2 regions of the Exiguobacterium sp. s101 genome follow, and region 2 is predicted to be linked to the other one. Evidence: a T-box and tRNA genes for the amino acid it is inferred to sense, from the RefSeq annotation. Region 2 holds a T-box; the other holds one or more tRNA genes.
What was found. The T-box of region 2 lies ahead of ileS (isoleucine--tRNA ligase). A T-box ahead of a tRNA ligase gene usually reads a tRNA of that ligase, here a tRNA-Ile.

Region 1: it has a tRNA-Ile gene. The T-box ahead of ileS (isoleucine--tRNA ligase) is inferred to sense a tRNA for this amino acid. The anticodon was not compared.

Annotation. Positions count from the first base shown of each region.
Region 1 is NZ_JACSKX010000004.1:152,543-163,546, reverse strand. Features, by position in the region: gene KNO76_RS05535 (metal ABC transporter permease) at 1-763, shown strand, start outside; gene KNO76_RS05530 (Fur family transcriptional regulator) at 756-1,181, shown strand; gene KNO76_RS05525 (NAD(P)H-hydrate dehydratase) at 1,218-2,606, shown strand; gene KNO76_RS05520 (hypothetical protein) at 2,639-3,223, opposite strand; gene ispG (flavodoxin-dependent (E)-4-hydroxy-3-methylbut-2-enyl-diphosphate synthase) at 3,299-4,420, opposite strand; gene KNO76_RS14015 (hypothetical protein) at 4,676-4,861, shown strand; gene KNO76_RS14010 (hypothetical protein) at 4,925-5,311, shown strand; gene KNO76_RS14005 (methyl-accepting chemotaxis protein) at 5,360-6,154, shown strand; gene KNO76_RS14000 (hypothetical protein) at 6,154-6,333, shown strand; gene KNO76_RS05505 (hypothetical protein) at 6,348-6,806, opposite strand; gene KNO76_RS05500 (Na/Pi cotransporter family protein) at 6,986-8,629, shown strand; tRNA gene KNO76_RS05495 (tRNA-Met) at 8,737-8,810, shown strand; tRNA gene KNO76_RS05490 (tRNA-Ile) at 8,818-8,891, shown strand; gene KNO76_RS05485 (alpha-amylase) at 9,006-10,478, shown strand; gene KNO76_RS05480 (superoxide dismutase) at 10,563-11,004, shown strand, end outside.
Region 2 is NZ_JACSKX010000001.1:267,125-278,128, forward strand. Features, by position in the region: gene pyrR (bifunctional pyr operon transcriptional regulator/uracil phosphoribosyltransferase PyrR) at 1-220, opposite strand, end outside; gene KNO76_RS01370 (RluA family pseudouridine synthase) at 421-1,332, opposite strand; gene lspA (signal peptidase II) at 1,332-1,805, opposite strand; gene ileS (isoleucine--tRNA ligase) at 1,863-4,589, opposite strand; T-box leader at 4,643-4,863, opposite strand; gene KNO76_RS01385 (DivIVA domain-containing protein) at 4,867-5,415, opposite strand; gene KNO76_RS01390 (YlmH family RNA-binding protein) at 5,435-6,205, opposite strand; gene KNO76_RS01395 (YggT family protein) at 6,209-6,478, opposite strand; gene KNO76_RS01400 (cell division protein SepF) at 6,483-6,953, opposite strand; gene KNO76_RS01405 (YggS family pyridoxal phosphate-dependent enzyme) at 6,977-7,630, opposite strand; gene KNO76_RS01410 (purine nucleoside phosphorylase YfiH/LACC1 family protein) at 7,627-8,388, opposite strand; gene ftsZ (cell division protein FtsZ) at 8,441-9,583, opposite strand; gene ftsA (cell division protein FtsA) at 9,631-10,917, opposite strand.

The DNA.
Region 1 (11,004 bases), on a different contig from region 2:
TGTGGTCAGACGAATGAGCTTGATTGCCGATGCACTGTCACACATAACCCTTGCCGGTATTTCATTTAGCTTATTTCTTGGACAATATATTGCCTTGTTTGCTAGGCTAAACCCGCTTTATATGGGTACGTTAATTTCGGTGCTAGCGGCACTTGGGCTCAATTGGTTGCGCGGGAAATATATTCACTTTCAAGAACTGTCTATTCCAATTATGATGTCTGCAGGGATGGGACTCAGTGCAATCTTCATATCGCTCTCTAGAGGCTTCTCTATTGATTTATCATCACTCTTATTCGGATCGATTTCTGCAGTGAGCCAATCTGATATATCATTGATTGTTGGTGTAGCAGTTGTGACCTTAGTTGTCATTATCATCTTTTATAAGCAACTGTTGTTTTTGTCATTTGATGAAGAGCAAGCAAAAGTCTCTGGACTGCCAAGTACGATGCTCCACACGCTGTTCATGTTCATCGTTGCGCTTGTCATTGCTGTGAGCATGCGAATTGTCGGTACGCTCCTCGTCTCTAGCTTGATTACCCTACCGGTCGCAGCTGCGTTACGTTTCACCTCAAGCTTCAAACAGACGATTCTTTGGTCCGTCATCTTTGGAGAGGTCGCGACAATCGGTGGACTTGTCCTCGCCTATGACCTCGATGTCGCACCAGGTGGGGTAATCGTGTTGATTGCTGTCAGCATTCTTGCCATCGTTATGTTACTTGAAAAAGTGATAAGTTTCAGGAAAAAGGAGGTATATCATGAATGAGATAGAAAGACTGGACCGACTTCGTTCGTCCTCTTTAAAAGTCACACCGAAACGTCTGGAAATGTATGCCTATCTCTCTGAAGAAGACCGCTATATCAGTGCGAAGGAAGTGCTTGAATATATGCGGGATAAGCATCCGACGATGAGTTTTGATACAGTCTATCGGAATCTCAAATCGTTTGTTGAAGAAGGTTTACTCGAAGCGACAGAGCTAGACGGGGAAAAGTCGTTCCGTGTCACGTGTAGTGCGAACTACCACCATCATCATTTGATTTGTCGAAATTGTGGGAAGACGAAGCTACTCGATTTGTGTCCAATGAGATTCGTAGAAACGCTCGATCCTGAATTTGAAGTGGTCGACCATAAGTTTGAGATATATGGGTATTGTAAAGAATGTAAGCAAAAGGGATTGAATTGATTCAATTCCTTTTTTGTATCGAAAGGGGGGCTTCAAATGATTTATACAGCTGCAGAAATCAAACAGATTGATCAAACCGCTACTCAAAACGGGATGCCTGAGTCGGTATTGATGGAACGGGCGGCCTCGGCAATCGTGCCTAAACTTCCAATCGAATCGCATTCAACCATATTGGTGGTGTGTGGTACCGGAAACAATGGAGGGGATGGTTGGGTCGTCGCAAGAGAGCTCGCCGTAAAAGGACATGAGGTGAGTGTATGGTTACCACTTGGTGATAGTAAATCAGAGGCAGCTTCGACACACGCGGCATATGCGTCTTCGCTCGTTCGTGTGATTGACCAACCTATAGCAACGGATATTGTCATTGATGCTCTTTTCGGAGTCGGACTGTCTGGTCCCGTGACTGGAAAAGCAAGAGACGTGATTGAATGGGTGAACCAACAAATGGCAACCGTCTTATCGATTGACCTTCCTTCAGGAATACCGAGTGACCATGCACGTGAGTTTGATGGTCTGGCGATTCAGGCAACACGCACATATTGTTTGCACGGATACAAACGTACTGCGTTTTTAAATCGTACGTCGACATATTACGGACAGATTGAACGAATTGATATTGGATTACCGCATACATCGGATTGGAGGGTGTTGACCGAATCCGATTTCAATCGGTCATTATTGGAACGGGACCGATTTAGTCATAAAACAGACTATGGGCACGGTATACTTATCGGTGGAAGTCGTCATTTGTTAGGCGCACCATTTTTAGGAGGTCGTGCTGCGATTCGTTCGGGGATTGGTTTATTAAATCTCTCCATCCCACGAGAAGCAAGCCCGTTCATTTCAACATTGCCTGAAGCGATGTACAATCAACATTCGGATGTTCTAGAGCAATCATATGATGCGATTGCAATTGGTCCCGGTATGGTGGAAGGTGAGTGGATGGATACCATCTGGCAACAAGTGAAGCACCAGTCTTGTCCCATTATTGTCGATGCGGGTGCGCTCTCGACGAGACGTTTAGAAACACGAGGTCCGCTCATCTTAACGCCTCATCCTGGCGAATTTTCCAGACTGACCAATCAATCGGTTGAAGAAATCGAAGGGGACCGTTTCGCTGTGGCCAGCGAGTTCGCGAAACAACATCGAGTTCATTTGATTTTAAAAGGCACGTATACCCTCATCGTCACACCTGATGGGAAAGGTGCCGTCAATACCGTAGAAGCGTCTGCTTTAGCGAAAGGTGGGAGTGGAGACATATTGACGGGAATCTTACTTGCGCTCTGGTCAAGAAAAGGTGAGCTTCAATCTCCTAGTGAGCAAGCTGTATTGTGGCATGCGCTCGCCGCCAAATCGATTAGTCGAACGATACACCCCGCAAGTGTACTAGCAAGCGATGTAATCGAAGAGCTCGGACGAATTTAAAAAGGCAATCCCGATTGCGTCGGGATTGCCTTTTAACGTTGCTGTAGAACGATTTGTTTCTCTATTTGTGCGACATGATGGTGCGCCTCGCGCCATGTCGAAATGCGGGTCACGCCCTCTGGTAACGTCTTACGATTATAAGGGGCATCGAATAGGAGTACCGGGATTGATGTTTCTTCATGAATCGAGATTGCATTTTCATATCGATCTTCCATAAACAGTTCGAGTGACAAGTCTTTGACGACATTGATTTTATCATGGGAACCGGTCATGACCAACGAATCGAGCGGAAGGCGATGCTGTTTGATCCATTCTTCCGTAACCGGTCGCACGGCCTCACTTCTGGCAGTGACGTAATGCAGATGATGTTGTCGCTTTAGCTCCCATAACACATTAAGCACATCGGAGTGCGGAAGGGAACGGCGGTAAATCGCTTCTTCATGCCCCTCTTCAATCATAAACTTCCAAAATTCATGTTGCTCCATTGTTGTATACGTATGCAACTCGTACTCGGTCGCACGATGATAATCAATCGAATAACCGAGTGATTCATTCATATATAGGAAACAACTTTTAGGATCTGTAACGGTTCCGTCCAAATCAATGCCGATTCGCATCTCATCACTCCTCCTCACATGCCCTCTATTCTATCAAAAACCCGTACGGTTGCAACCGTACGGGAATGAGATTTGTTAATTTGATTGATTTGCGAGTTCCTGTTCTTCGCGCTCACGTTCAGCCATTTTTTCAGCGGCGATGGCATCGATTTCTTTTTTCAATTCTTCGACCATCGTCGCTTCAGGCACTTTACGGATAATCTTTCCGTGACGGAAGAGGAGACCTTCGTTACGTGCGCCAGCGATTCCGATATCGGCTTCACGAGCCTCACCCGGACCGTTTACCGCACATCCGAGAACGGCCACTTTAATATTGACGTTAATATTTTGAATGTAATCTTCTACTTCTTTTGCAATCGAAATCAAATCGATTTCAATTCGCCCACACGTTGGGCAAGAAATTAGAGTCGCGGCATTCGCTGCAAGCCCGAACGACTTGAGTACTTCTTTTGCAACTTTTACCTCTTCTACTGGATCATCTGAAAGCGAGACCCGAACAGTTGAGCCGATACCGAGTGAGAGGATAGCGCCGAGTCCGGCCGCTGATTTGAGTGAGCCAGAGAAGAGCGGGCCAGACTCTGTGATTCCGACATGGAGTGGATAGTCGAATGTCTTCGCAGCGAGCGTGTACGCTTCGAGTGCGAGATTCACGTCAGACGCTTTGAGCGAGATGATCGTGTTGTAGAATCCGAGGTCCTCGAGAATCTTGACGTGGTGCATGGCACTTTCAACCATTCCTTGGGCAGTCGGATAACCATACTTTTCAAGGAATTGTTTTTCTAATGAGCCAGCGTTGACACCAATCCGAATTGGAATCCCTTTTGCTTTTGCTGCGTTTACGACAGCTTCTACTTTCTCACGGCGACCAATGTTACCCGGGTTGATGCGAATTTTATCGACGCCACTTTCAATCGCTTTTAAGGCAAGCTTGTAATCGAAGTGAATATCGACGACGAGCGGGATGTTGATGCGGCTCTTGATTTCAGCTAATGCGTCAGCTGCACGTTCGTCTGGACATGCCACGCGAACGACTTGGCAACCAGCTTCTTCAAGACGTTTGATTTCGGCGACTGTCGCCTCGACGTCATGTGTTTTCGTTGTGGTCATAGATTGGATAATGACTTCGTTAGATCCCCCGATAATCAAGTTACCGACACGAATCGGACGTGTTAATGAACGATGCAAAATTTCTGACATATACGTAATCTCCTTCTTTTGGAAAGAATCCAATCGATTTAAGATGATAAGGTTTCTTCATTATCATAACGAAAAGAATGTGAAAAAGCATCTAGGATGCGTAACGGATGTGTGCTCTTTACAAACCATAACGTTATCTTAACATCTACTTCATAATTTTCCACCGTCTCAAGACCGATATATAGGCCAGATTATAAAAAGAGGTGGCACACGTGAAGTGGAATTTCAAACGACATCTAATCAAAAAAGCCAGAAATGAAACCAAGAGAAAATAAACGTCTAAAAATGGCACACCGTCTTCAATGGACACTGATGCCAATCGTCCTTCTTATCCTCATCGTCACATTTAGTTGGTTCGCACTAAAATCTGAACAACTGTGGTCAGCGGAGATTGAGCAACGTCTCCTGCGAGAAGTCACGGTTATGCGAGAATCAATTTAGACCTCATACAGTGCCTATGTCGCTAACGAGAAACAATTGAATCGTTCACTGAAGTCTACCTATATGCAACAAGCATCGATCTTATCGGGAGATGAGATGGATGCGGCTCAATTTTTAGTGAATGAGCAGTCGGTCGTGCAATTGACAGGGAAGAAAGGAATAACGGCAGACAGTTCTATAGAAGATATCTTTGAGAATTCTAAATCGGAAGTGATAGAAACAGAGCGATTATTAATTGCTTCCGTACCGATTCCTGAACTGAAAGCAGATTACGTTCTTGTCGTCACGAAAGAATCTGTTCTCGGTTCGATGAGTGAGTTACGGAGGCATATCGTTTACATCTTATTGATTGCGATGATTGGGATGACCTTTATGTTTACACGGTTCATTCACCGTGAAGTAAAGTCATTAAGTGTTCTAGCCAATTCGTTACGTCGCGCTGTCGAGTAGCGCCGATTCGACGATGTAATGCTTGGAGCAAAGTCAAAGGAAATACATATGTTAGAAACGGAATTCAATGCGTTCATTCATCTGTGGAATCAATCGATGACAATGATGGGGAAAACTGCAATAGCATTTAATAAGAGCTTGCCAGTCTTCAAACAAGAGCTATTGAACAGTCACCATCAAGTGGAACAGTTTAGAGAAATCGCAGCCACTGTAGAGTCTACGAGTCACTCTTATCAATGTGTGACGAGCGGGTCTTCATCTAAAATGAGAGAAGTGACACAACAAATTGAAGTGCTCGAACAACAAATTACAAGTGTGGATGAACGAGGGAATCGATTAAAATCAATTTTACATGAAGAGCTTGAAACATTCTCTGCAGTGAAAGAAGTCAGTGCCTATGTCGAGCGTCAAGTTGAGTCTATTCAGCAAAAGCTTATGGAAAGTGAAGTGAACTCTTCAAAGGCAGATGAAGCGCTAAAGAGTATCCTCTCCGTCTCGACAGCGACAAAAATGCTGTCATTAAACGCATCAATCGAGGCGGCACGAGCTGGAGAACACGGCAAAGGATTTGCGGTCGTTGCGAATGAAGTGGGCAACTTGGCCAAAATGACAAATGAGGCAACGCTTCTAGCGGTCAGTGCCATTGAAGCGCTGAACATAGAACGAACAGACTTGCTATCTGAAGTCAATGACTTCATTGGGGAGATTCACCTTCTAAAAGATGCCGTCGATCATGTCGAGACTGGTATCGAGACGATTGATTACGAGATTAAAGTTCAGCTAGACGAGTTTCAGGAAATTACTGTCATACCTCTAGTACAGGGGAGCGGCTCGTTCAATTGATGGAATCGAATGAGAAGTTACGAGAAATCAGTTCATTGCTTGAGCGGAAATTGAGTGATTTAAATGAAGGGGTAGATCGTTGGTCGAATGTTCAACGCTCACTACAAGATGCTGGCACGAACTTAGGAGACCAAAGTGAGGCGCTGAATCAAACACTTGAGGAATTGTCACCGACATAAACAACGTCGAGCGTTCAAGAGGACGCCCGACGTTGTTTTTTTTGTGGCACTTTCGTCAGAGGATAGATAACATACCCTAATCCAATAATCAAACCAATAACTATGAAATTTGAATTGATATGATACAACGTGACTAACAGAACAGTCGGCACAAGAGTCGTCGACACGGCATATGGCCAAGATTGACGATAGGGTAACATATTTTTTGAATAGATTTTCGTAAACAATTGGACGAATAAAGCAGTGATGGATACCCAAATCAAATAGAAAAAGAAGATTGCGAAGCCGTGTAAAAATAGCCACATCGGAATAAAAAAGTCAGGACGAATTACTAAAAAATCTAACGTAGTGATGACAAGCGTCAGAATAAAAGCTGCGCCCATATAAGCATGTAGTGGCGCAAGACGAAGTCGTAACACTTGTTTTGAAGGGACTAGACTTGAGCGGAGAAACGTGAAAATCGTGGATAACATATAAAAACTCCAATCTGTTATATTACAAAGACTCATAAATAGACAATTTTGGTACAGCGTTTTAATAAAACTTTTACATAAAACGTGTTTACATGAAGTTGCCGATGAAGGCATAATGAGTAGGGCATTAAAAACCAAGCAAATCCAACCAATTCTTAATTAAAAGGAGTACAAAAATCGTGGAATACAATTTGCAAGAAATGTTATTCATGTTTTTTGGAGGTCTAGGGATCTTCCTCTTCGGGATCAAATCGATGGGAGACGGACTCCAAAAGTCTGCAGGGAATCGCCTGCGAGACATCCTTGATAAGTATACAACGAATCCTTTCCTCGGTGTACTCGCCGGGATTATCGTTACAGTATTGATTCAATCTTCTTCAGGTACTACCGTTATTACGGTCGGGCTGGTCAGTGCTGGCTTCATGACGCTTCGTCAAGCAATTGGAGTCATCATGGGTGCAAACATCGGTACAACGGTCACGGCATTCATTATCGGATTCGATGTCGGTGAATATTCGCTTCCGATGATTGCAATCGGTGCAGTCCTGCTCTTCTTCTTTAAGAAAGAACGTTTTCAACACCTTGGACAAGTCATCTTTGGTCTTGGGGCACTTTTCTACGGTCTTGAGTTGATGGGAGACGGGATGCGTCCACTTCGTTCAAGTGAGTATTTCATCGACTTGACACAATCTATGAGTGACAATCCGTTCCTCGGAGTCATCGTCGGTACAGTATTTACTTTCATTGTACAATCATCTTCCGCAACAATTGGTATCTTACAAGAGCTATATGCTGGAGGGTCAATCGACTTAGACGCTGCACTTCCAGTATTGTTCGGTGATAACATCGGAACAACAATCACAGCGATTCTCGCATCAATCGGTGCGTCAGTTGCCGCACGACGTGCAGCAGCAGCGCACGTCATCTTCAACTTGATTGGTACGACAATCTTCATGATTTTGTTAATTCCTTTTACAAATTATATTTATTGGATTACAGACTTCTTAGCAATTGAAGACAAGATGCAAATTGCATTCGCACACGGTACGTTCAACTTTGCCAATACATTCATTCAGTTCTGGTTCATTGGTTCGATTGCTTGGCTTGTGACGAAAATGGTTCCTGGCGAAGATTCAATCGTTGACACGAAAGCGCAACACTTAGATCCAATCTTCATTCAACAGTCACCATCGATTGCCGTAGAACAAGCAAAATATGAAGTCATCCGCATGGGAGATTTCGCAAAACTTGGTCTTGATGAAGCGCGTAACTATTTGACTACAGGCGACAAAAAACACTCTGAAAAGTCAGCTCATATCGAAGAAGCGTTAAATTCGTTAAATGCCAAAATTACTGATTATCTCGTGAAATTGGCCGCAGTTGATTTGACAGAACAAGAATCACAAGAGCACAAGACACTCATGCATGCAATCAACGACATCGAACGCATTGGTGATCATGTTGAAAACATCATTGAGTTAATCGATTATAAGACAGCTACGAAAGTCACACTGTCGGCTGATGCTCAAAAAGAATTGACTGAAATGTATGACCTTACACGTGAAACGTTAGAGAAATCACTTCAAACGTTGGCGAGCAGTGATATGGTCGAGGCACGTAAAGTCATTGAAATGGAAGCGAAGCTTGATATGCTCGAGCGTCAATTCCGTAAAAACCACGTCGTCCGCTTGAACAAAGGGACTTGTGATGGACAAGCAGGTATGTTCTTCGTTGATATGCTCTCAAACCTTGAGCGAATCGGTGACCATGCGATGAATATCACAGAAATCACACTAGAAGATGCAAACGAAGTAACCGTATAAGAACTGGGCACTCCAAATGAATTTTTGGAGTGCTTTTTTCTGTTCGGTAAGGAATTTCCCTTGACACTCTAAAATATATTCAGTATATTATTACTGTATAACAACATGGCGGTGTAGCTCAGCTGGCTAGAGCGTACGGTTCATACCCGTGAGGTCGTGGGTTCGACTCCCTCCGCCGCTATTTATAAGGACCCTTAGCTCAGCTGGTTAGAGCAGACGGCTCATAACCGTCCGGTCGTAGGTTCAAGTCCTACAGGGTCCATTTTCCAACAACTTTCATTTTGTGAAAGTTGTTTTTTTGTTTTCAATCTAAAAATCGTGGGTAAATACTCGTTAGCATTTTGTTTTTTGAAAAATATGAAATGAGGCGAACAAAATGGAACGAAATCACACCATGATGCAGTTTTTTGAATGGCATGTTGAGGCAGACCAAAAACATTGGAAGCGATTAAAAGAGAGAGCAGAAGACTTAAATAAAGCTGGAATCACGGCCCTTTGGTTACCACCTGTTACGAAGGGACAAAGTGGTGAGGACACTGGTTATGGTGTTTATGACTTATACGATTTAGGAGAATTTAATCAAAAAGGGTCAATCGCCACGAAATATGGAACGAAACAAGAACTACTCGAAGCAACAGCGTATTGTCAACAAGAGTTAGGTATGCAAATTTATATGGATGTGGTCATGAACCATAAAGCAGGCGCGGATGCAACCGAGAACTTTGAAGTATTAGAAGTCGATTCGAACGACCGAACAAAAGTATTGTCAGATGAGCCGTTTGAAATTGAAGGTTGGACGAAGTTTGATTATGAAGCCCGAGACGGGAAATATTCGAATTTCAAATGGGACTACACTCATTTTAACGGAACTGATTATGATGCGGCGACTGACCGTTCTGGTATTTACTTCATCGTTGGAGAGAATAAGCGGTGGAATGATAACGTTGATGACGAATTCGGTGTTTATGATTATCTCATGTTCGCAAATATCGATTATCACCACCCAGATGTGCGTGAGGAAGTGTTGAACTGGGGTAAATGGTTCATCGAGGAAACAAAATGTGACGGATTCCGTTTGGACGCAATTAAGCATATCAACTATGATTTTGTGAAAGAGTTCAGCCAAACGATGCGAGAAGAGAAGGGGGATGAATTCTATTTAGTCGGGGAGTTTTGGAAATCAGACCTCGATGCGTGTCGAGCATTCCTTGATAACATCGATTATCACGTCGACTTGTTCGATGTTCCCCTTCATTACAATTTGCATCGCGCATCGCAAGAAGGGGCTTCATTTGATATGCGAACGATTTTTGATGACACACTCGTTCAGTCACACCCCCTTCATGCGGTGACATTCGTGGATAATCACGATTCCCAGCCTGAGGAGGCGCTTGAATCGTGGGTAGAAGAATGGTTTAAACAAATCGCTTATGGTCTCGTCTTGCTTCGTAAAGATGGATATCCTTGTGTCTTCTATGGAGATTACTACGGTATTGACGGACCACACCCGACTGATGGCATGAAACTTGCTATTAACACGCTCTTATATGCTCGTCGTGAAAAAGCTTACGGCGATCAGGACGATTACTTCGATGAGTCGAATGTCATTGGATGGGTTCGCCATGGGGCAGAAGAGATTGAACGTTCAGGATGCGCCGTTCTCATTTCAAATTCCGATGAGGCTGAAAAGAGAATGTTCGTTGGTGAAGAGCGCTCTGGAGAAACATGGGTCGATTTGACGAATACCTTAGAGGACAAAATTGAGATTGATGATGAAGGATTTGGGGTATTTAAAGTGGCGGCGGGGTCTATTTCTGTCTGGGCGTTACCGGAAGAAGATGTCGAGTGAAGCATTAGAATTGAGTAGACCGTCACATATCTGTTACATTTAAGACGAACGTTGTTCAAAACACTTTTAAGGGGGATTTTAGTAATGGCTAAATTTGAATTACCAAAACTTGATTACGCATATGATGCACTCGAACCACACATTGATGCTCGCACGATGGAAATCCACCACACAAAACATCACAACACTTACGTCACAAACGTAAACAATGCACTCGAAGGGAAAGATGTAGAGTACTCTTCACTCGAAGACTTACTCCAAAAAATCGATTCACTTCCTGCTGACATTCAAACTGCTGTCCGTAACAACGGTGGCGGTCATTGGAACCATTCATTTTTCTGGAAGCTCTTGAAGAAAAATGAGAATGGTACGCCGTCTGGAGACCTGGCTTCTGCAATCGACGAGTCGTTCGGTAGCTTTGACGCATTCAAAGATGAGTTCACAAAAGCTGCAACAACTCGCTTCGGTTCAGGCTGGGCATGGCTCGTCGTGAAAAACGGGAAACTTGAAGTGACGTCTACACCTA
Region 2 (11,004 bases):
CATCGCGATAAAGAGTGATGTCGAGATTCCCTAGTGCGACCGGTTTACCTTCAATCTCCTCGATGCGACGGGCAAGCCGATCGGCGAGTGTCTCCCCTCTCGTCTTAATCCCAACGAGAACGATATCATCGATTCCTTTGTTACGCTCGATGATTTCATGGGCGATTCGCGTCAAGGCGCGACGGATGGCTGACTCATCTAAAATAACTGATTGTTTCACGTGATTCCTCCTTTCATGCTTCATTCAAAAAAGAAGACTCCCTTGTCCGGCTGGAAAGGGAGTCTTCATCAAAAACGGCAGTCTGATGCCAGGCTTGAATTGACGTAAATATGACCTCGGTCACAATCCTTTCACAGCCTCTCTGGACTGGGTTTAAAGGTGTTATGCTTCCTAGACTATAAATCGGAACGGGATAGAAGTCAACGAGTTTTCTCGATTTTATCTAACTTTGCGAGTTCCGCTTTAAAGTCTTCAGGGAGTGGCGCCTCAAATTCCATCCATTGTTTTGTTCGAGGATGGTAAAAACCGAGTGTCGCCGCATGCAATGCTTGACCCCCTAAATCGATTGTACGACGCGGTCCATACTTCGGGTCTCCCGCGAGCGAATGACCGATATAGCGCATATGCACACGAATTTGGTGCGTACGACCTGTCTCAAGCTTACATTCGACGAGGGTAAAGTCTTTATAGCGTTCGAGCAAACGGAAATGTGTAACGGCTTCTTTTGCGTTCCGGTCCGTCACCGTCATACGCTGACGATCATTCGTATCGCGTCCAATCGGCGCTTCAATTGTCCCAAGTTCATGGACGAGTTCACCATGGACGAGCGCGATATATTCACGTTTGATCGTCTTGTCTTTCAATTGACTCGCAAGTGACTCGTGAGCCAAGTCATTTTTGGCGACCATGAGGAGTCCTGTCGTATCCTTATCAATTCGGTGTACGATTCCCGGACGCTTCACACCATTGATACCTGATAGGTCATCACAATGTCCAAGAAGGGCGTTGACGAGCGTTCCGGACGTGTGACCGGCTGCAGGGTGAACGACCATCCCTCGTGGCTTATTGACGACGATGACGTCTTCGTCTTCATATACGATATCAAGTGAAATTTGTTCAGGCAACACTTCTAGTTCTACCGCTTCCGGTATGTTCACTTCAATCTCATCGCCCAATTGGAGCTTATAGTTCGGTTTGACGGCAGTACCATTAACGAGTAATACCCCTGTCTTTATCCATTCTTGTACTTGCGAGCGTGACCATTCTCCACGGTCACTTACCCACTTATCAATCCTTGCCTTTCCATCGGCGACAAAAGTATAGGATTCCATTACGATTGTCCCCTTTCTTTGTGTAATTTTTCTTCAAATAAAATACCAATAACCATCAAAATGACACCGAACGTGAGCGCCATATCAGCCACGTTAAAAATCGGGAAGTTGTAGCCGAACGGATACGTGTCGACAAAATCGACGACTTCGCCACGAAACAAGCGATCGATAAAGTTACCGATGGCACCGGCCAACAATAATCCGACGCTATATCCAAGAAGTTGATACCCGTTCACCTCTTTGTGTAAGAAGTATACCAAACCGGCGACGACGAGAATCGTGATGATGAAGAAAAACACCATCTGTCCTTCTAACATCCCCCAAGCCGCTCCCTTATTGCGATAAGAAGTCCAATACAACAAATTCGGGATGACCTCAATTGATTGACCAATCGTCATCGTCTGTACAACGACCCATTTCGTTAGTTGGTCGAGCAAAATTAAGATGAAGGCCAATCCATAATATCGTTTCATATACGTCTCCTTTCAAGCCGTTAAGAAACCGGAGTGGGGACGCCACTCCGGTTCGTCTTAACCGATTACTGATGCACAGCGTGGGCAAAGCTCAGGATACTCTTCGTTTTGTCCAACCTCTGTCGAGTAAGTCCAACAACGTGCACAAGCGGCACCATCTGCTTTCATGACTGTGATTTTCGTCGTCGCATAATCAACGTCTGCCGTCTCAGCCCACTCCACTTGTGATACTTGAAGCAGTTGGCTTACGTTGTCGATTGTATTCAACAAGCCGGCAGTCTCGGCTTTCGGTGCAAGAATCAACTTCGCCTCAAGCGGTTTCCCGATCAGTTTCTCGCCACGTGCGATTTCGATCGCTTTGAGGACATCGTCACGGAAGACGAGGAATTTCGACCATTTCTCTAACAACGTTTTCTCGTCAGTAGTCAACGCATCGACTTCTTCAAGATCAGTCAAGAAGATGCTTGCTTCTGACTTCCCAGGAACCTCTTTCCACGCCTCGTCGGCAGTGTGTGGAAGAATTGGAGTCAATAGTTTCGTCAAGAGGACGACGGCATCGTACATGACCGTCTGAACAGCACAACGACGGAGATCGTCTTCACGCTCGATATACAAAATATCTTTTGTGAAGTCAAGGTAGAACGATGACAACTCGTTGACGCAGAAGTTATGAACGAGATGGTACACGGCCATGAAGTCAAATTCATCATAGGCTTTAACAACTTTCGCCTGCAATTGCTTGAGCTTCGTTGCCATGAAACGGTCCGCTTCCGGCATATCTTCAAACGCGACACGCATCGATGGTTCAAAGCCGTTCAAGTTTCCAAGAAGGAAACGGATTGTGTTACGCATCTTCCGGTAAACTTCTGATACTTGTTTAAAGTTGTCATGTGACGCACGTACATCAGACTGATAGTCGACAGATGCGACCCAAAGACGTACGATTTCAGCACCGTACTGCTTCACGAGATCGTTCGGTGCAATGGTGTTACCAAGAGATTTCGACATTTTGCGTCCGTCCCCATCAAGAACGAAACCATGGCTTAAGACGTTACGGTACGGTGCTTTGCCTGTCGTCGCAACAGCCGTTGAGAGTGATGAGTTGAACCATCCGCGGTATTGGTCAGATCCTTCAAGGTAAAGATCTGCCGGACGACGAAGATTTTCACGTTCTTCTAACACACCGGCATGGGATGACCCTGAATCAAACCAGACGTCCATGATGTCGAGTTCTTTACGGAATTCTCCGTTCGGGCTGTTCGGATGTGTGAATCCTTCCGGAAGAAGATCTTTTGCTTCTCGCTCATACCAAACGTTTGAACCGTGTTCACGGAACAAGTTTGCGATGTGATCAATCGTCTCGTTCGTGATGATTTCCGTTCCATCTTCCGCATAGAAGATTGGGATCGGAACACCCCACGCACGCTGACGGCTGATGACCCAGTCTCCACGGTCACGAACCATGTTGTAAAGACGAGTCATTCCCCATTCCGGGACCCAGTTCACTTCTTCGACTTCACGGAGCATATCCTCTCGGAAATCTTTAATTGAAGCGAACCATTGCGGTGTCGCACGGAAGATGACCGGTTTCTTTGTACGCCAGTCATGTGGATACGAGTGTTTGATGAACTTTAAGTTGAGCAAATATCCATTCTCCTCAAGTTTCATCCCGATTTGCTTATTTGCATCCTCGTAGAATAGCCCTTCGTATCCAGGTGCTTCATCCGTCATATATCCACGGTCATCTACCGGACAAAGGACATCTAATCCGTACGCTTGTCCGACGCGGTAGTCGTCTTCCCCGTGCCCAGGAGCTGTGTGAACGAGTCCTGTCGCATCCGCTGTGACGTGATCGCCAAGGACGACGAGTGACGTGCGTTCATACAACGGGTGTTGTGCCGTCATGTACTCGAAGTCACGTCCATTCCAAGAACCGCTCACTGTGTAATCTGACCATCCGAGCGCTGTCGTCACTTCGCCGACAAGCGTCTCAGCGACAATATAACCTTTTCCTTCATGTTCGATGCGCGTATACGTCAACTCATCACTCACCGCGATACCAAGGTTCGCCGGGATTGTCCAAGGTGTCGTCGTCCAGATGACAAAGTGATCGTTTGACGTCAACGTATCTTTCCCATCTACGACACGGAATGCCACGTAGATTGCTGGTGACTTTTTATCATAGTATTCAATCTCTGCCTCAGCGAGTGCCGATTCAGAAGATGGTGACCAATAGACAGGTTTTTTCCCTTTATAGATATAACCTTTTTCAGCCATCGTTCCGAACAAGCGAATCTGTGCAGCCTCATACTCAGGAAGGAGGGTGATGTATGGATTTTCAAAGTCTGCGAGAAGACCGAGACGTTTGAATTGTTCACGTTGCGAATTCACTTGCTCCATTGCATACTCCGCACACTTCTCTCGGAATTCAGCGACCGTCATCTCTTTACGGTTGACGCCTGCTTTTTGAAGGGCATTCTCGATTGGAAGTCCGTGTGTATCCCAACCTGGAATCATTGGAGACTGATATCCGTTCATCCCTTTGAAACGAACGATGATATCTTTTAATACTTTATTCATCGCGTGTCCCATGTGGATGTCGCCATTCGCGTATGGAGGTCCATCATGCAAGATGTATTGTGGTTTCCTAGCATTTTTTTCTTGCACCTTGTTATAAAGGTCCATGTCTTCCCATTCCGTTTGCATCGCTGGTTCGCGTTTTGGTAAATTCCCACGCATCGCGAATTCAGTGTTTGGCATTAATAGCGTATCTTTGTAGTTCATCGAAACTCCTCCATCAACATTTTTTAGAAAACAAAAAAAACCAACCCATCCCTGATAGGGACGAGTTGGTTGACTCGCGGTACCACCCTACTAGTCTCACCTCAAATGAGACCGCTCTCGGTAACCGATAACGAGGTCAGGCGGACACGCTTACTCAAGTTCAGCGTGACAACTCATAGGGGATACCGATTCGAGTCTTTCTCTTAGGCTCTCACCGCCCCTAAGTCGCTTCGTAGGTATGACTCGATCGACGCGTCCTACTCAACGTGTTGATCATTTATCCATGTTGTTCTTCATTCTGTGTGACTTCGTCGTCATTATACGCAAGTTCAGTTCTATCGTCAAGAACCGTCTGTACAGGCGGCTCGCCGACAATCGTTTCCCACTCCGTACTATTGAGGAGCTCCATTTGGGCATCTACGAGGACACGGAAACGTGTACGGTATAACTCAACCTTTTTGAGCATTTGAACGACTTCTCGTTCAGCAAGCTTCTCTTTTCGGGCTGCTTCTTCTTCACGGGCGTACGCCTCACGCTCTGCTTGTTTCAAAATGAGGCTCGCTTCTTTTTGAGCGTTGTTCTTCACTTCTTCCGCAGCTTCCTGTGCAACGATAATCGACTTGTTCAATGTATCTTCCATCGAGGAAAAGTAGTCAATGCGAGCTTGCATATCGTTGACAAGTTCTTCATACCGTCGATTCTCACGTATCAATAGTTCAAACTCTTTAATGATTTGATCTAAAAATTCATTGACCTCATCGATATCGTACCCACGAAAACGGGAAGAGAATTCTTTATTATGAATATCAATCGGTGTCAACGCCATTCGACTTTCCTCCTAAAATTCAACGTATGGTGCCATACTGTATTTTAATTTTTTCACGTTTGGTCGAACCTAGAATTTCCATCAATTTGATGCGACCGTGTCCACGAACGGATAGAAGGTCGTCTGGTTCGAGAATGAAGCTCGCATCTTCAATGACTTTATGATTTACTTTGCAGTCGCCATGTTTGACGAGTGCTTGTGCTTTTTGACGGGACATGTTTAAAACCTCGCTCACAACCGTATCAAATCGTAAAGAAGAAACGATACCAAATCCTTCGATCCATTCAATTGTCGGAACGACAAGAATCTCGTCTTGCTCAACGGAGGAAATGCGAACTTTCGCTTTTCCGACACGATCCAAATTCATTTCGATGAATCCAACTGATTCACGCGTCGTCGCAAATTGTACAATCTCATCTTGAAGGACGACATCTCCAAACTTTTGACGTTTCAGCCCTGCATTGAGTAAGGTTCCCGTCACTTGTCGATGCGTCAAATCCACAAACTTTGTTGGGTATTCGATACGTCGGATTTCAATTTCAAAATCATGAGGATTCAGTTCATAGTAATCCGGAGCCAAAATAAGTCGACACCTTTCTGCGCCTTCGAATCCGCCATCGCTATGCATAACAAGTTGATTACCGACAATCTGTTTGACGATTTGTTGTTCACGCGGGTCCAAAAAGTCCGTCAATTTCAACACATAACTACTCTCGACTTGTTGCACCCAGTCGAGCACTTGTTCGACGAACGCCCGTTCGCTTGGTCTGTAGTGGTCATAGACGCTCATACATCACCCGAAAATCGCAGCAATTCCGACTTGTGCCATACGAAGCACGAATAAAGCGACGATTGGAGAGATATCAAGCATGCCACCAATTGGTGGGATGATTCGACGAAACGGTGCCAAGAACGGTTCACACAAAGCCGATAAAATTTGACCAAACTTTGATTCACGTGCGTTCGGGAACCATGATAATAAGATATAGCCGATGAGAATCCAACTATAGATGCCAAGTAGATCACTCAACGTGTTGCCTAAGGCAGGAATTACATTTTCCATTCAGTTACCACCCTTTACTGTGAAGTTCATCCTCCGAGATCAAGTTTGAGATTGAGCCAGTCAATTCGACGTTGTTCGGAGTACACAGAATCGTGTTATGTCCAATCGAAGTCATCGACCCTTCCAATGCATAGACAACACCTGAAAGGAAGTTGACGACTTGACGCGATTGTTCTTTTGACATGCGTTGAAGATTGACGATGACAGCACGGTTTTCTTTTAGTTGATCACTAATGTCCTGTGCCTCAGCGAACACACGCGGTTCAGCCAATACGACTTTTGAACGTTCTTTCTTTTTCGTATTTAACGCGACGAGGTTATTCGCTGATTTTGGACGATCCTCTTGTTTCATGACCGATGTTTCAGTCGTTGAAGGCGTTGCTGTATTTGCGACGGCATACTCTTCTTCCTCATATGTGCTGTTCGGATCTTCCTCGAGTCCAAAGAAATCTTTCATTTTGTTTTTGATTGACATAACGGATTCCTCCTTAAGATATATTATTGCATAAGTACGGTACCAATACGAACAAACGATGCGCCTTCTTCAATTGCGATTGGATAATCGTTTGACATCCCCATCGACAGTTCCGTGCAAGGAGCGTGATCGTATCCTTTTGCCGTCACTTCATCACGTACATGGCGTAAACGACGGAACGTCTCACGAAGGATTGTCTCTTCTTCCGTGAACGGCGCCATTGTCATCAACCCAATGATTCGAATATGAGGATACTGTTTACAATTCTCGATGAATGGCATGACTTCCTCTATTTCAAGCCCATGTTTTGAATCTTCTCCTGACGTGTTCACTTGAACGAAACAATCAATTGTTCTGTTTGCTCGTTTATCAATCTCTGATGCGAGTGACAACCGATCTAGAGAATGAATGGCTGCGACGTGATCGATGATTTGTCTCACCTTGCGCGTCTGTAACGTACCGATAAAATGAAATCTCGCATCTTTCGGCAAATTTTCGACTTTTTCGAGCAATGACTCCGGACGATTTTCTCCAAAATCACGAATCCCTTCTTCATAGAGGACATTCGTCACATCCACGCCAACCGACTTTGTGACGGCGATTAACGTTGGTTCCACTCCTTGAACATGCGCTGACATAATCGATTGAACTTGTTTTACATTATCTGAAATACTCACAATTTACGCTCCTTGACGATGACTGCTGCAAATCGACGTTTAACCTCTCCATCACGATACGAGAAAAACGGGGCGTCTGCACCAGTCGTTAAATTCGATTGGATGACGGTTGTGTCATGCTCTTTTGCCAATACTTCATTAACAGTCTGAAGTGATAAATGGGCATGATTGCCTGACTCATCTCGTACCGCTTGGTTATAGGCAATCGGCGAAACGGATTGAACCGCATCTAGTACACGACGGTCGACCTCATAGTCGTATCCTGAAATCGACGGACCGACAAGCATTTCCACTTCTTTAGCATCAATCCCATTGTCTTCGAATGCGCGAATCATAGACTCGACAATATTACCGACAGTTCCCTTCCACCCGGCATGGGCGATCCCAATGACTCCATAGTCTTTTGCACAGAAGAAGAGCGGCACACAATCTGCAAAGACAAGTGCTAACGGCAACGATTCTTCCGTAGTTAAGAGACCATCTGTTTGCGGAATCGCTTCATCGTATCGAAATGCACCCTTCCCACGATCCGAGGCATTCACATATCGAACGCTCGTTTCATGTACTTGATCGGCCCATACCGAGCCTTCTAAAGAAAGGTTAGCTTGTTGAAAGAAAAACTGACGATTTAGAACGACCTGGTCAATGTCATCGTCGACGTGAAGTCCGACATTCCCTGCATTGTGTCCATCCATTCGCGTTGTCACATAGGCGTGATAGCGATTCGTCTTTGTTTCCCATGTATGTAACAGTTGCATCAGTCTCTCCTTTTAGAAAAAGGGATGCCGAGAACCGGCATCCCTATCTTGTTTAGTTACGACGTTGTCTCACGAACGCAGGGATGTTAATCGTCTCATCTGGGACGTCTCCTCCATACACTGGGCGATGGAAGTTCCCTTCATCTTGTTGAGCCGTTTCATTTGCTTTTGGTTGAGGTTCCTTGTTCTCAACTTCAGGCTGCTTTTTCGGTTGCTGAGGGAACGGATTCGTCCCTTGCGCTTCCTCAGCGAATTCAGTTGCAATCACCGTGACGATGATTTCATCGTTCAAGTTTTCGTTGATAACCGAACCGAAAATCAAGTTCACTTCTTCATCGGCTGCACTTTGAACGATTTGAGCCGCTTCTGTCACTTCATACAAGCTGAGGCTAAGTCCACCCGTAATGTTCATCAAGACACCTTTTGCCCCTTCAATCGAAGATTCAAGAAGTGGAGACGAAATTGCTTTCTTTGCTGCTTCAATAGCTCGGTTTTCACCTGTAGCGACACCGACACCCATAAGAGCAGATCCTTTTTCCGTCATAATCGTTTTCACGTCAGCGAAGTCGAGGTTGATGAGACCTGGAATCGCAATCAAATCTGTAATCCCTTGCACACCTTGACGAAGTACGTTATCCGCTTCACGGAACGCTTCAATCATCGGCGTGTTACGTTCAACGATTTCAAGAAGCTTATCGTTTGGAATCACGATGAGTGTATCTACTTTTTCTTTAAATGCCTGTATCCCGTGCTGGGCGTGTTGCATCCGTTTCCGTCCTTCGAACATGAACGGCTTTGTAACAACACCAACTGTTAGCGCGCCAATTTCTTTCGAAATCTCAGCGATAACTGGAGCAGCACCCGTTCCGGTTCCGCCCCCCATACCCGCCGTGACGAAGACCATATCCGCTCCGTCAAGCGCTTCGAGTAACTGTTCACGACTTTCTTCTGCCGCTTTTTTTCCGATGTCAGGGTTCGCACCTGCACCGAGACCACGTGTCAATTTAGCACCAAGTTGAAGTTTCACATCAGCTTTCGACATGTTCAAGGCTTGTGCATCCGTATTGACAGCGATGAATTCGACTCCTTGCACCCCATGCTCAATCATCCGGTTAACAGCGTTCGACCCGCCACCACCGACTCCAATTACTTTAATTTTTGCTACGGCGTCAATCGCCTCATCAAAGTACATCATTTCAGGTATCCCCCTACATATTTTCCAAGTTGTATTACAACGTCAGCTTAAACGCCAAATAATTTTTCCATAAAACGACTAAAACCTTTTTTCGACTCTTGATCGGTCTCGTATTCGTTCTCTCCAACATGAGTATCGGTCGCTTCCTGCTTATTATTAAGCGATTCATAGCGAACTTCCGGTTTTTCAAGTTGAGATTTTGAAACGTGATGATCACTCATTAAGACATATTTCAATACGCCGACTGCCGTCGCATATTTTGGGTGTCTCACCCCAATCGACGAAGGTTGATATAATCTCGTCTTTTGGCCCATAATACGCGTTGCCAATTCTTGAATACCAGGTAGAGCAGCTGCTCCACCACAAAGTAAATATCCACCATTCAGCGTCGGAACACCTACTTTTTGAACCATATTCAACATAAGGGTAAACATTTCCTCTATTCTTGCTTCTAAAACATAGCTAATTTCTGATTGTGGTTCAAATGCTACTTCCCCATTGATATTCGTGTAGGAGAAACCTTCTGTCTCATCAGCCATTTCTTCGAGTGCGAGACCGTACTCTTCTTTCGCCACTTTGGCATCTTGATACTTACAATTTAATTTATAGACTAAATCTCTCGTCATATGATCGCCACCGACTGGAAGGATATACGAATAGACGAGGTCTCCACGATAAAATACTGAGACCGTTGTCTTTTCATGTCCGACATCGACAAGTCCAATCCCTAAATCGATTTCGTCAACAGAGGCCGCACTCATGCCGAGCGCGAGGTTCCCCAAAATAAATCCTTCGAGACGTAGTCCGGCGCGTTCAATCGAACGACGAATACTATGTAAAATTGTCTTCGATCCGGTAACCATTTTCCCATGCATCTCTAGTCGATAACCAAGCATGCCACGAGGGTCCACGACACCCGTTTGTTGATCGACCGTGAATGAAGATGGAATCACATCAATGACACTCATTTCATCTGGTAGTCGCATCACTTGAGCTGAATTAATGACTTCCATCACGTCTTCATCTGTAATTTCCTGATCTTCTCGCTTCACGGATGCGATCCCATGACATGGGGCAATTTGGATATGTTCTCCTTCAATGGCAACGTATACAGATTGAATTTGATCGCCTAACGATGTTTCAGCATGTTCAACGGCTTGTTTAATCGCTTGGACTGTTTTATCGATGTCTACGACAGCGCCACGTTTTACACCCGCAGACGGTGCACACCCTTCCGCCAAAATATTAAGCGTTCCGCCGAGCAATTCACCGACGACGAGCTTAATCTCTGACGTTCCAATATCTAATGCGGCCACATAACCATTCGCTTCCAAAAGGGAAACACCTCCGCTCTATAATTTTCCTATACAAATTACATGACAAATATGACAGATATCCAATAAAGTTGTTGGTTTCGACAA